One region of the Desulfobacter hydrogenophilus genome, then DNA from elsewhere that is predicted to be linked to it. Evidence: predicted binding sites of a transcription regulator. Region 1 holds the regulator's gene; each other region holds the start of a gene.
What was found. Region 1 encodes sigma-54, which starts transcription at its own class of promoters, with help from an activator protein. Its sites were predicted from a motif close to TNTGGCACANTTTCTGCTNT; they were not measured.

Region 1 (4,256 bases):
GTTTTTCAGACTTGATGCTGTCCAAAAGGTTCTTTTCATCTCCCAGAGGGTGGTGCCTTCGGGTTTGACTAAACCGTTTGACCAAGGTTTGGGTATCCGCTTCAAGGAATATGATGACCGGAGAAAACCCCATTTCTTCTAAAGCAGAGACGCCTGAAACAAACGTATTTGTAAAGGTTTTTGACCGCATATCCATCACAAAGGCTGCACCCTTAACCTTGGCGCTTTCTCCTAACGGAAGTTCAAGCACCTTTGGCACAAGTTCCATGGGCATGTTGTCAATGCAGTAAAAGGATGCATCTTCAAATGCCTGGGCGACAGTTGTCTTCCCGGAACCTGAGATGCCGGTGATGATATAAACCTTGAGGTTTTCCATTGTCAAAATTCTTCGTCATTCTCCAGAATGATTTGATGAATCTGTTCGGTTGAACCTGCCGATAACAGTCGTTCTTTAAACTGAGCCATTTTCAGCAGCTTTGAAATCTGGGCAAGAACTTTCAAATGCCCCCCTGTGGAATGTTCGGGTGTTAAAAGCAGAAAGAAAAGATGGACCGGTCGGTTATCCAAAGAATCAAATTCGATTCCTTTGATGCTGCGCCCAAATCCCACAGCAATAGATTTCACCGTCTCCAGTTTGCCGTGGGGTATCGCGATTCCACCGCCGATGCCTGTGGAACCTAAATGTTCCCGTTCCAGCAGGACTGCTGTAACATCTTCGATTTCGGCCCCTGCCACGGGTGAAACAGCCCGGGACAGTTCTTCTATAGCCTCCGATTTGTTTTTGGCTTTCAGGTCTGCGATAATAGCGTCCAGCTTTAGAATGTCACTGATTTTCATTGGTTCCGACCATCCTATCCTTGGGGAGCGATTAGTCCCAATTTTCCGTTATTATGTTTATAAATCACATTGACTTGTTCTGTGCGGGCATTCGTAAATACATAAAAAGATTTTTTGCCCGATTCCAGTTCAATCACCGCGTCTTCAATGTCCATGGGTTTTGTTTCAAGAGGCTCTTCAATAATATCGACCACGTCTTTGGGTAGTGGTTCATCTATGCTGAACTCCCGGGTATCGGTCAGGCTTGTCTTATTGCCTGACATGTGTTTTTTTTCTTTTTCCTTGTGTTTTGTGATTTGGCCTTTGATTTTATCCGCTAAAATATCAATGGTGGCATACATGCTTTCGGACGCTTCCTTTGCATGGATGTTAAGCGTCCCGCTGGTTAAGGTGAGTTCGGCAATATGTCTTATTTTTTCAACGCTTAAGACTACATTGGCCTCGGCCGGACCATCCAGCATCTTGTCAAACCGTTTAAGTTTTTTGTGTACATAGGATTTCAGGGAATCAGATGCTTCTATTTTCTTGAACGTGATGGTAACCTGCATAGATTAGCTCTCCCTATAGTTGTTTTCGTTTATTGGACGGCAGAATATTGAGCACCTTTCTGTATTTTGCCACGGTTCGCCGGGCAATCTGAATGTCTGACTCCTGCAGAATTGCGGCGATTTTATCATCACTTAAAGGTGCGTTGGGATCTTCATTGTCAATGAGTTGTACTATTCTCTCCTTGACACTGGCCGATGCCATGGAAGGCCCATCACCGCGCCCTATGGAACTATTGAAAAAATATTTCAACTCAAACAGTCCCTGGGGGGTGTACGCATATTTGTTAGTGGTCACCCGGCTGATCGTAGACTCATGCATTTCAATATCTTCGGCAATATCTTTTAAAATTAAAGGCCGAAGATAGGCAATGCCCTTCTCAAAAAATTCTCTTTGAAATTTTATGATGCTTTCCATGACCAGATAGATGGTTTTCTGGCGTTGATGAATGGATTTTATCAGCCAGGAGGCGGACTGCATCTTTTCATTAAGATAGGTCTTGGTTTCCTTGGGGATTTTTTTGCCGGTGGCCACAGCGTCCCTGTAGAATCTTGAAATTCTTAATTTGGGAAGGCCGTCATCGTTCATAACAATTTTGAAGTCATCACCGATTTTGTAAACGTAAATGTCAGGGGTGATGTAGGCGGGTTCATCTGTAGTAAATTTCCTGCCGGGTTTGGGTTCAAGAAATTGAATAATTTTCACTGCGGCCCGTACATCATCAACGGAAATTTTAAGGGCCTTGGCAATTTTTTTGCTGTTCCTGTTTTCCAGATTTTTTAGATGATCCGTAATGATCCGGGTGATGATCTCGTTTTCAATGCCAAGTTGCCGGACTTGAATCAAAAGCGTCTCGCACAGGTTTCTGGCACACACCCCGGGGGGGTCAAAGGTCTGGAGCACAGCCAGCACCTTTTCAACGGTTTGGATGTCGGCCTTGGCGGCCTGGGCCACTTCCTCCACGTCGGCGCATAAATATCCGTCCCGGTTCAGATTGCCAATGATGACGTGACCAAGGCGTTCCTCTGTGTCCGGCAGATCCGAAAGCATCAACTGCCACTTCAAATGCGCCTCAAGGGTTTGTTTCTCAGAGGTGAAAGCCTCGTAATTGGGGGCTTCGCTGTTTTCAGACTCCGTGTATATTCTACCGGTGGAGTTATATTCATTAATATAGTTTTCCCAATCCGTATCCGAGCGCACCCGCTCTTCAATCGTAACTTCCTTGACAGGGGCTTCGGTTTCGGTTTCCCGGGTTTCGGTTTCCTGGGCAGTGATGGCTTTGTCAGAGGTTTCATCAATGGAGACTTCGTCAAGCGCCGGATTTTGCTCCATTTCCTGCTGGATCATTTCGGCAAGTTCAAGCCGGGATAGCTGAAGCAGTTTGATGGCTTGCTGGAGCTGGGGTGTCATGACCAGCTGTTGAGTCAATGCAAGGCTTTGTTGTAATCCAAGTTCCATGATTAAAGTCTAAAGTTGTCTCCCAGGTAAATTCGTTTGGCTATTTTGCTTGAAATAATTTTTTCCGGCGGACCTGATTCCATAACCACGCCCTGGCTCATGATGTAAGCTGTGTCGCATACGCCTAATGTTTCCCTGACATTATGGTCGGAAATTAATATTCCGATGCCTTTGTTCGTAAGCTGGGATATAATCTGCTGGATGTCAATGACAGCCAAAGGATCAATACCGGCAAAGGGTTCATCCAGCAGGATGAACAAGGGATCTGTTGCAAGCACCCTTGAAATTTCCAGACGGCGTCTCTCTCCACCGGATAAGGAGGCAGCCTTTTGACCGGCTAAGGCCAGTATCCCCAGTTCTTCCATCAGGTTTTCGGCTTTTTGGTTGATATTCGTAACTTTTTTATCAATAACCTCCAGAATGGCCGTTATATTTTCCTTGACGGTCAGTTTTTTGAATATAGACATCTCTTGGGGTAGGTAACCAATGCCCTTTCTTGCCCTCACATACATGGGGTCTCGGGTAATATCCTCCCCGTCAAGATGAACAGTTCCTTTTTCCGGCCGGATCATGCCAACGGTCATATAGAAGGTGGTGGTCTTGCCGGCACCGTTAGGGCCCAAAAGCCCGGTCACCCGGCCCTGGTCCACACTCAAGCTGACCTGATCCACTACGGTTTTACCGCCATAGGTCTTCACAAGATTTTCCAGTACCAATCGACTCATCTATAAAGACCCGTCTTGGTCTTCGGCATCAAAAAAGGCTTCAACCTTGGTTTTTTCTGTACTTTCCACAACCACCCGGTTCTGGACCTTAAACAGGGTGATCTTTTTGCCGGTGATCCAGCTTTTTCCCGTAAGCAGACGGGCTTGTTCCCCGGTGAGTACCAGTATCTCATCTGCAGTGTCATAATCCGCCTGATCTGAGAATGCTTTGCGTTCCCCTTCGGTATATTCCACATTGCCCGTGGCAAGAATTCGTTTAACGTTTGACTGGCCTTCCTTTTTAGTCTTTGAGGTATGGAAAAACACCTTGACCGAATCTGCTAAAAGCACACTGTCTGCCCGAACTGCTTTCACTTTTCCCATGAATTCCACCATGGACTGGTCTTTGCTGGCGATCATTTTATCCGAAGTGATTTTCAGGTCAGCCGGCGGCTGCTGTTTATCAGCGGTTTTGTTTTCCTGGGCTGCCAAGGATACTTGTGTGAAAAGAGACAACAGTATCAGCAATAAACCCAAAGAGATATTATAATATGTTGGAATTCTGACTATTTTCACTAAAATTTCCTTCTACGTGTCCTTTTAAGATGATCAGATTCTGTTCTAGCAGGATTTCCATGCTGTCAGCTTCTATTACGGAATCTTCGTCATCAACTGTAACCCTTAAATCTGAGCGTATTATATGTGCTTCTT
Region 2 (4,256 bases), 2.3 Mb from region 1:
CCGGACCTGATAAAGGCCCAGATAACGGATAATAGCACAGCCCGATTCCGGTACCGGCAAGAAAACCGAATAGATGGGCCGATACATCGGTATTCTCACCATGGCTGAACATGGCTGTAAGTGTGGCTGCCGCAGCAAAGGGGGCCAGCCCTTTGAATTTTGGAAATACTGAATGACCTGATTGTGCGCCAATGGTCATGCGCCGGGCCCCAAGAAGTCCTGCCGCCGCCATGACCGCTGTGGAAGCCCCGATGGAGAGCCGTAAATCCTGGCCAAAACTTTCAGATATCAGATTGCCGGCCGTGCCTGCGGCCAAAAGCAGCAAGAGTCCCTGCCCGTAACCGGTCACGCGAAGTAAAGGGCCCGCAAGTACAAGTATTCCGGCCATATTTCCCAGAAGATGATCCGTATCGCTGTGCAGAAATAAGGCGGTCACGGCCCTGAAACTTTGCCCTTGGCTGAGATAGTACGAGGACGAACCAAAGTCCAGGATCGCTTGTTTGTGAAGGCCCCGGGTGGTGATGATATAATGGATGGCTGCTATAAAAAAGGCCAGCGCCAGGGCTGCGGGGGAGAAAAAAATTCTGGTCGACGCATGGGGAGCCGGTTTTTGGAACCCCTTGTTCTCCTTTGCGTATTGTTTCAATTGCTCTTGTGCTTTAAAAACATCGTCATCGGGGACAAGGATGTCGTATGATCCGTCAGGACACGTATCAATGACCGCTTTGACAGACTGGGACGCCAGGACCACCAGGGTAAGATCGGCCTGTTTTCTGCTGTTTTTATTGTGTATACTGCCCGTGAAAATAGATTTCATTTTTTCCTTGCCGGATGTGTTTATTTCCGGCTATGAATATAGCTCATACAATAAAAAGAATAAAGGAGCCTTAAATGAAGATCATTCGTTTTACTACCCAGCAGGGTAAAAAAGTCATGGGGTGCGATTGGGACGGAAAAACGGCCAGCCTGGTGGAACAGTCTGCGGATTACAGTTTCAGCGATACCGGCGAACGGGTGGATGTGGTGAAAGTTCTGCCCCCGGTGGAGCCCTCGGCCATTATCTGCATCGGCCTTAATTACCGGCGTCATGCGGCAGAGACTGGCCAGGAAATTCCAAAATATCCGGCTGTGTTCATGAAATACCCAGGGTCCCTTGCCGGGCACAAGGATGCCATCGTGATCCCGGAATGTGCATCAGATCCGCCCGAGGTGGATTACGAAGCCGAGCTTGGGGTGATCATTAAAAAGGCTGCCAAAAATGTGCCCGAGGAAGAGGCCTTGGATTATGTGCTTGGTTATACCTGCACCAATGACGTCTCTGCCCGGCGGTGGCAGAAACATGCCGGTGGATTCCAGTGGACCCGGGGAAAAAGTTATGACACCTTTTGTCCCTGCGGGCCGGTCATGACCACGACAGACGAAATTACCGATCCCCAGACCCTTGCCATTAAGTGCCGCTTGAACGGTGAACTCATGCAGGACAGCCACACCAGTGACATGGTGTTCAGCGTGGCCAATATGATTGCCTATCTGTCCCAGTCTTCTACTCTTTTGCCCGGCACCCTGATCCTGACAGGTACGCCCGAAGGGGTGGGATTTACCCGTAAACCCCGCGTATTTCTGGCGCCGGGAGATCGGATGGAGGTTGAAATTGAAGGCATTGGCGTGCTTGAAAATCCTGTGGAAAAAGAAGGATAAAAAGCGCTAAAAAACTTCGGAAAAAGGGGTCCCCCCGGGTGTGGCAACCCGGGGGGACAGGAGAGAAGGGAGTGGATGGAGAGATAGATAATTGAGTGGTGGGTATATATTAATTATTTTCTGAAGGGGTCTCTTCTTTGGGATCGTCAACTCCGGCGCCTTTACCAACGCCATGATAACCGTGGCCGTATCCCTTGCCATGGCGGCCAAATTCTTTGCCCATTCCCATGTATTTTAATTCTGGGGATATTTTTCTGGCATCCAGGGCAAAGTCCAAACGTTTAACAGCCAGATCTTTTGCTAAATCCGCTTTTTTTATGACCATGGCTTTCAGTTTTCCCGGATTAGGATCAGATGTTTCCATGTACATGCGGATTTGCTGGTCCAGATTCATTATTCCTGTACGCGTTTCATAGGTGTCATCAACAAATTTTTGATGCAGATCACTAAGCTGTTTTTGCTGTTCATCGGTCAGGTTCATGCACGCTCGTTGGTTTTGTCTTAAGCCCTTTCCCTTGCCCTGCTTTGGGGGGGTTGCAAATGCACTGGCGGAAAAGGTGCATGTGATGATCAGGATGGTTAATACGGCTAATGTTTTTTTCATAATGCCTCCTTGTGGTGCTTGATTTATGTTCTGTAACTTGTGTTTTTATGATCTTAAATGGTTGACCATCGTTGCTGAACTATAAAGCAAATGGTGTGCCATTTATCTTGAAATTTATTGAGACCATCTTATATCAAGTCTTTCGCATCTAAATATCATATCAGGGTATTGTTTAAAAAATTAGATATAGTGTGTACTTTTTACTCGGGTGGGGGTATACAACCGGGTAAAAAATATACGATCTATACATCTGTGCCGCATCTTATATAAAAATAAACATTCGGCGCAAAATTTGTAGCATTTATTTTTTTCCGGGCCATAGGGCGTAAGACCCTGGTGAAAACAGTTTTGAAAAGAGGCCATCAAATTGAAACAATAATGGTATTTATTTTGCAAAAACAGAATATAAACAGCCACGGGCTGACCTGGTTTTCCACCGGGGTTCAGCCCACAACGAAAATAGAAAGTCTGTGTAGGTTACACAGATTTTTTATAAAAAAGGTCAGAGAAGTTAAGTTAGTTCGTTGTTCAATGCGGTCCTAAGGATCGGTCTAACAATGTGGATAGGACAGATTGCATGAATCCAGGACGATAATGGATAAATTTAAATTAAAAATTACCCCCAAAATGCCGGGGCTGGTGCCGCCTCTGGTTATGGTGGGGGTCCTGGTCGTGCTGTTGCCGGTATTTATCCTGATGACCCTGGACCGGGTTAAAAAACAGGATGAGTTTATCCGGGAACGATTTTTAATCACCGGCACCTCTTTAATCCGCACTTTTGAAGCCGGCACCCGGATTGGTATGGGATCTATGCATTGGGGCACCGAAAGGATTCAGTCCATGTTGGAGGAGACCGCAGGACAGCCTGATGTTGCCTATATCATGATCACCGACGCCATGGGGAAAATCATCGCCCATTCCGATGCCGCCATGGTGGGTACCCTTTATGACAGATGGGCAGACCTTGGCCCGTTGCCCAGGGATACCCACCTGATCTCCAGCCGCTCCCTGAACACACTGGATGGGCCGGTCCTGGAAGTGGCCAAGCGCTTTGTTCCGTTTAATCATAGAGTCAGAGGTCGAGGTCTGGGGCCTGTTCACGGCCCTGATCCCGGCTACGACCATGGAAAGATGTCGCCCGGACTGTCTGGTGCTGAAAGATCGGTCAGGCCGGCTTTGGGCACATTTGGGCAGATCGATCATTATATTTTTGCCGGAATGTCCATGACCGGGGTGCAGGCGGCCCAGGCCCAGGGATTTAAGAACATTGTTATCAAAGGGCTTTTGTTTTTTATTTTTTGCTGTTCAGGCATTATTGCCCTGTTTGCCCTCCAGGCTTACAGGGCGGCCCAGTTATCCCTGGAACAGGTTATGGCGTTTTCCGACAATGTGGTCCAGAATATGCCCTCGGGCTTGATCACTTTGGATCCGGAGTTTAACGTGACTTCAGCCAATCGGTCTGCTGAAAAGATTCTGGGTGAAATTCCTGAAAAAGCGTTTCCCCAGATGGCTGCCATGGCTGCTGAAATTTCGAGGTCAGGAGGCGTCGCGTCCGGGGAAGTGGCCTTGAACCAAAAAGAGAAAGGCGATCTTCGGCTGGATATGACCGTTTCGGCTATCCCGGCAGACGAAGATCAGATCCAGGGATTTGTCCTTTTATTCAGGGACCTGACCCAGATCCGGGATTTGAAAAAACAGGTGGAAACCAACCGGCGTTTAGCTGCCATCGGAAAACTTGCCGCAGGCGTGGCCCATGAAATCAGAAATCCGTTAAGTTCCATCAAGGGCTTTGCCACCTATTTTGCCCGGCAGTATGAAAATGAACCCGAGGATGTGGAGATTGCAAAAATCATGGTCCAGGAAGTGGAACGTATGGACCGTTCCATCACCCAGTTGCTGGAATTTGCCAAGCCCATGGCCGTACAGATCAAGCAGACCCGGATCGAACCCCTTA
Region 3 (4,256 bases), 1.8 Mb from region 1:
GCTGAAACACAACACCGATGTTGCGCTGATTCGGCTTCAAATTAATCTTTCTCTTTGCATCAAAAAGAACGGTATCACCCAATCGAATAAAACCGCTGTCCGGCAGTTCCAGGCCGGACAGCAGATTCATAATCGTTGATTTTCCGCTTCCTGACGGACCGAAAATCCCCGTCCTTGGTGAGGAGAGACTGAAGGCCACATCAAGGGTGAAATCCTTGAAACTTTTTTTTAACTCAACATCTAACTGCACTGCTACCCTCTCCTGAACTTGCGGTTTATTGCCTCACTAATAAGAAGGATGGCAAAAGAAAGGCTGATGGAGACCAGACACAGCGTCAGCGCCATCCTGTCTCCACCCGGAACAGAGGTGTATTCATAAATTGCCAAGGGTATTGTCTGTGTCACCCCCGGGATATTGCCGGCAAGGATAACGGTTGCGCCGAACTCACCCAGGTTTCTGGCAAACATCAACGACATCCCGGCAAAAATCGCACGACCGCTCAAAGGCAGAACAATGGTAAAAAAGCTATCCCACCATCCCGCACCAAGGGTTCGAGATACTGAAATATAGGATTGATCCACCGCCTCCATACCAATACGGATTGAACGGACCATCAGGGGGAATCCGACAACCGCCGAGGCAATAACAGCACCGGTGAGTGAAAAAACCACCTGAATACCCAAAAGGTTCAAAAACTTACCGATCAAACCGTTGGACCCGAAGGACAGCAGCAACAAATATCCGACCACAACCGGCGGCAAGACTAATGGCAGACTGATAAGCCCTTCCACCACGGCCTTGCCTCTAATTTTACCGAAGGCAAGAAAGTAACCACAAGCAATGCCAAAGGGGGTGGAGATCAAGGTCGCCGAGCAGGCAACCTTCAGGGAAAGCCCGACGGCAGAAATATCCTGGGGAGAAAGTGTCAGCATTGTAATTTCATTTACCATGCCCCGTATCAGGGCAGTGTAAAACCAAGACGAATCATTTCCGAATGGGCCGCTTCAGAAACGATATAGTCATAGAAGAGTTTGGCATCGGCGTTCCCGTCGCTGTCCTTTGTCATTGCAACCGGATAGGTTACTCGACTATAAAACTCAAGAGGCACTTCAAACAGAATCTTGGCATTGATGGCGAGCATCGCATCCGTTTTGTAAACAAACGCGCCGTCGGTCTCTCCCCGGTCGGCATAGATCAGTGCCTGGCGGACGTCCTTTGCCATGATCAGTTGCCCATTCTTGAGCATTTCATCATATATGCCCTCTTTATCCATCGCCTGCTTAGCATACTGACCGGCCGGCACGCTGTTGGGACTGCCCAAGGCAACACGCGTCAGCTTCTGTAAATCGCTCATAGATTGAGCATCCGTACTTGACTTACCCACAAAAACCAACGCATTATGTGCAAATATTTTTTTGGTGTCCGACTCAATCTTGCCCTTTTCAATCAAATGCGTCATCCACTTCGGATTGGCAGAAACATAAATATCTGCAGGCGCCCCCTGTTCGATTTGCTTTGCTAAGGCGCCGGATGACCCAAAATTTGGGACAATTTTCACATCCGGATACTGTTCCTGAAACTGTACTATCAAATTATTGCACAGATTACTCATACTCTTTGCCACTGAAACACGAACCTGCCCAGCCTGGGCATAGGTACTGAACACCAGCAGTATAAAAACAACAAAAATGTTTAATACACATACCTTTTTCACGTCAAACCCTCCTTTTTCGTATTTATCCGTTTCATATAAAAATCAAAATACATTATTGTTTTATTTTCATGCTTTGTTGTGGGTCGAACTTGGGCATCGATATCCCAGATCAGCCCGTGGCTGTTTTATATGAAAGAACTGAACTAACCGGTTAGTTTCTTTCATAATCTGTCGTGGCCTAACCGCGGTGGAAGACCAGGTCGGCCATGGCTGTTATTCGGAATACGGTTATCATCGACGGCAAAACAATGTCAAGCCATATTTTCAAGCTACAAATGGGCCTTTTTTTATTATTAATATAATATTTCTTCGGACCTGGAATACTCTTTGCATTAGTTTTATTTTTATTTAACTTATTAATTAATGGAGAAGCACAATGTCAAAAGAAAACGTTCTAGCCTTTTTAGATAAGGGAGCAGATGACCGCAAATTCCGCGTAAAGTACGACAACTGTTTTTCAATGGAAAAATTTTGCGCCATGGCAAAAGAAGATGGTTTTGAGTTTACTGTGGAAGAACTGCAAGCGGTATTGAAGATGAATGGGGACTCTTTCGATTCATATGGCAATCCGCCAAAGAAAGGCATTTGGGTATAACAGCCATGGGCTGACCTGATCTATCAACACCCCAGACGCAATTTACAACAGAACATGAAAGGCCTTTAATTACTTAATTGAAACTTTCATGTAAAAATCGAAGCAAACGGTGCTGTCTATCGACAGCACCGTTTTTCAATTTTCTTCGATTGTTTTTTTTGATGATTGCAATAATTGAGGTCAAATCAAAACTTTGATTTGACCTCAATTATTGTATTGTTACATCAGGGGCGTATTGGGTATCAATTCCCACACACCGCAGGGGCATGCCCCTTTGCAGAATCCGCATCCAATGCATTTGGATCCATCCACCACATACTCAAAGCCGGTTGCCTTTTCCTGCCGGCTGATAGCCCCTTCAGGGCAAACTGCCACGCAGATGCCGCAATCCTTGCAATTTCCGCAGGAGGCACATTCCTCACCGCACGCTTCTAATGTATTGGCATCATGTATAGGGTTATAATAGGTCAAATTTACACGCCGGGTATCGATCATGGGGGCAAGGCCTTCCATATCAGGAGCCTGCCCTTTGAGCAGCTGATCAATGACTATGGCTGTCCGTCTGCCTGCGCCGATGGCATTGGTGATAAGTCCCGGGCCCACCGCATCCCCGATGGCAAAGACCTTTTCATCCGAGGATCGGCCGGCTTCGTTCACCTTGACAAACCCTCTTTCAAGCTCAATCCCCTCATCAAGAAAAGATAGATCAGGCACGTCTCCGATGGAGATCACCACCGTATTAGCCGGCAGTATTTCGCCACTCTCAAGTTTGATCCCTTGGGAATTAATTTCTTCGGTGAATACCGGCCAGCGGAAGTGAGCACCGCATTCTTCGGCATCCTCTCTTTCTTTGCCGAATGCAGCCGGTTTCTGGACATCAATAAGGGTTATATCAACAGCACCCAGCCGGTGGGCTTCGGTGGCCACATCACAGCCCACATTACCGGCACCGATAATCACTATCTTTTTGCCTGGTTTTATCTTGTTTGCTTTGGCCTTCTCAAGAAAATCATTGGCAAAAAGAGCCCGTTCGGCACCTTTGATCGGAAGGGATCTGGGTTTATTGCCCCCGGCTGCCACCACAACATAGTCATGGCTATTTTTTATCTCTTTGAACTTTTTCGCATCAACTTTTTCTCCCAGTCTTATATCTTTTATATAAGACTTTATCCGGTCTATTTCGGCATTCAGGGTGTCGGCAGGGATTCGGGATTCGGGAATCAGAGCGGAAATTTTCCCGGCAATGTTCTGTCCGGCTTCAAATACCGTAGCGGTATGGCCTTTCATGGTGAGTTGCCAGGCCGCAGAAATACCACCCGGGCCCCCGCCGATGACGGCCACTTTCTTTCGGGATTCTTTGGCCGGTTTTGGCGGTTTGATATTTTGGGCAGCCTGACCCAAAAGACGAACATTAATGGGAGCCATATAGGACAGGTTCCGTGTGCAGGACGCCATACACGGACTGGGGCACAGGTGACCGCACACGGTCGCCGGAAACGGAGAATACTCAAGGCCCATGGATATGGCTTCATCAATGTTATCGGTCCGGATCATGGCCCAGCGCTGCTGGACCGGGATTCCGGTGGGGCAGGATGCCTGGCACGGCGAGATATATTTACCGTGCTCCCAGACCGGAATATATCTTCTGTACTCGCCCTTGGTAATGACCGGTACAGTCCCTTTTTCCGTTTCCTGGAGATCTCCGATCAGGCCGCCGCGACCAAGTTCCGCATCCCAGACCTGTTCCCTAAACCAGGATACAGATTTACGTTCCGGCCCTTCGGCCTTTTCATGGGGATTTTTGGCTTCAAACAGCCGCCAGTCTTCTCGCACAGCCAGTTCGCCAAACAGTTTCGGCTGTTCAATTTTTTTAAGAAAAATTTTAAGGCCCTGGGTCAGCCATTGCCATTCCTGATCATCAAGGTCCACTTCCTTGGCATCCTTGT

Region 2: EYB58_RS01325 (Spy/CpxP family protein refolding chaperone) is a predicted target of sigma-54. The motif match lies at 2,386-2,405, and genes of this name have one in related genera.
Region 3: EYB58_RS03520 (Nif11-like leader peptide family natural product precursor) is a predicted target of sigma-54. The motif match lies at 2,030-2,049, and genes of this name have one in related genera.

The regions. Positions count from the first base shown of each region.
Region 1 covers NZ_CP036313.1:2,563,851-2,568,106, forward strand. The annotation lists gene rapZ (RNase adapter RapZ) at 1-376, opposite strand, end outside; gene EYB58_RS11345 (PTS sugar transporter subunit IIA) at 379-837, opposite strand; gene hpf (ribosome hibernation-promoting factor, HPF/YfiA family) at 852-1,385, opposite strand; gene rpoN (RNA polymerase factor sigma-54) at 1,399-2,841, opposite strand; gene lptB (LPS export ABC transporter ATP-binding protein) at 2,844-3,566, opposite strand; gene EYB58_RS11365 (LptA/OstA family protein) at 3,567-4,121, opposite strand; gene lptC (LPS export ABC transporter periplasmic protein LptC) at 4,090-4,256, opposite strand, start outside.
Region 2 covers NZ_CP036313.1:277,782-282,037, reverse strand. The annotation lists gene EYB58_RS01335 (rhomboid family intramembrane serine protease) at 1-817, opposite strand, end outside; gene EYB58_RS01330 (fumarylacetoacetate hydrolase family protein) at 892-1,698, shown strand; gene EYB58_RS01325 (Spy/CpxP family protein refolding chaperone) at 1,808-2,302, opposite strand; gene EYB58_RS01320 (ATP-binding protein) at 2,897-4,256, shown strand, end outside.
Region 3 covers NZ_CP036313.1:800,957-805,212, forward strand. The annotation lists gene modC (molybdenum ABC transporter ATP-binding protein) at 1-250, opposite strand, end outside; gene modB (molybdate ABC transporter permease subunit) at 253-933, opposite strand; gene modA (molybdate ABC transporter substrate-binding protein) at 960-1,715, opposite strand; gene EYB58_RS03520 (Nif11-like leader peptide family natural product precursor) at 2,092-2,310, shown strand; gene EYB58_RS03525 (FAD-dependent oxidoreductase) at 2,530-4,256, opposite strand, start outside.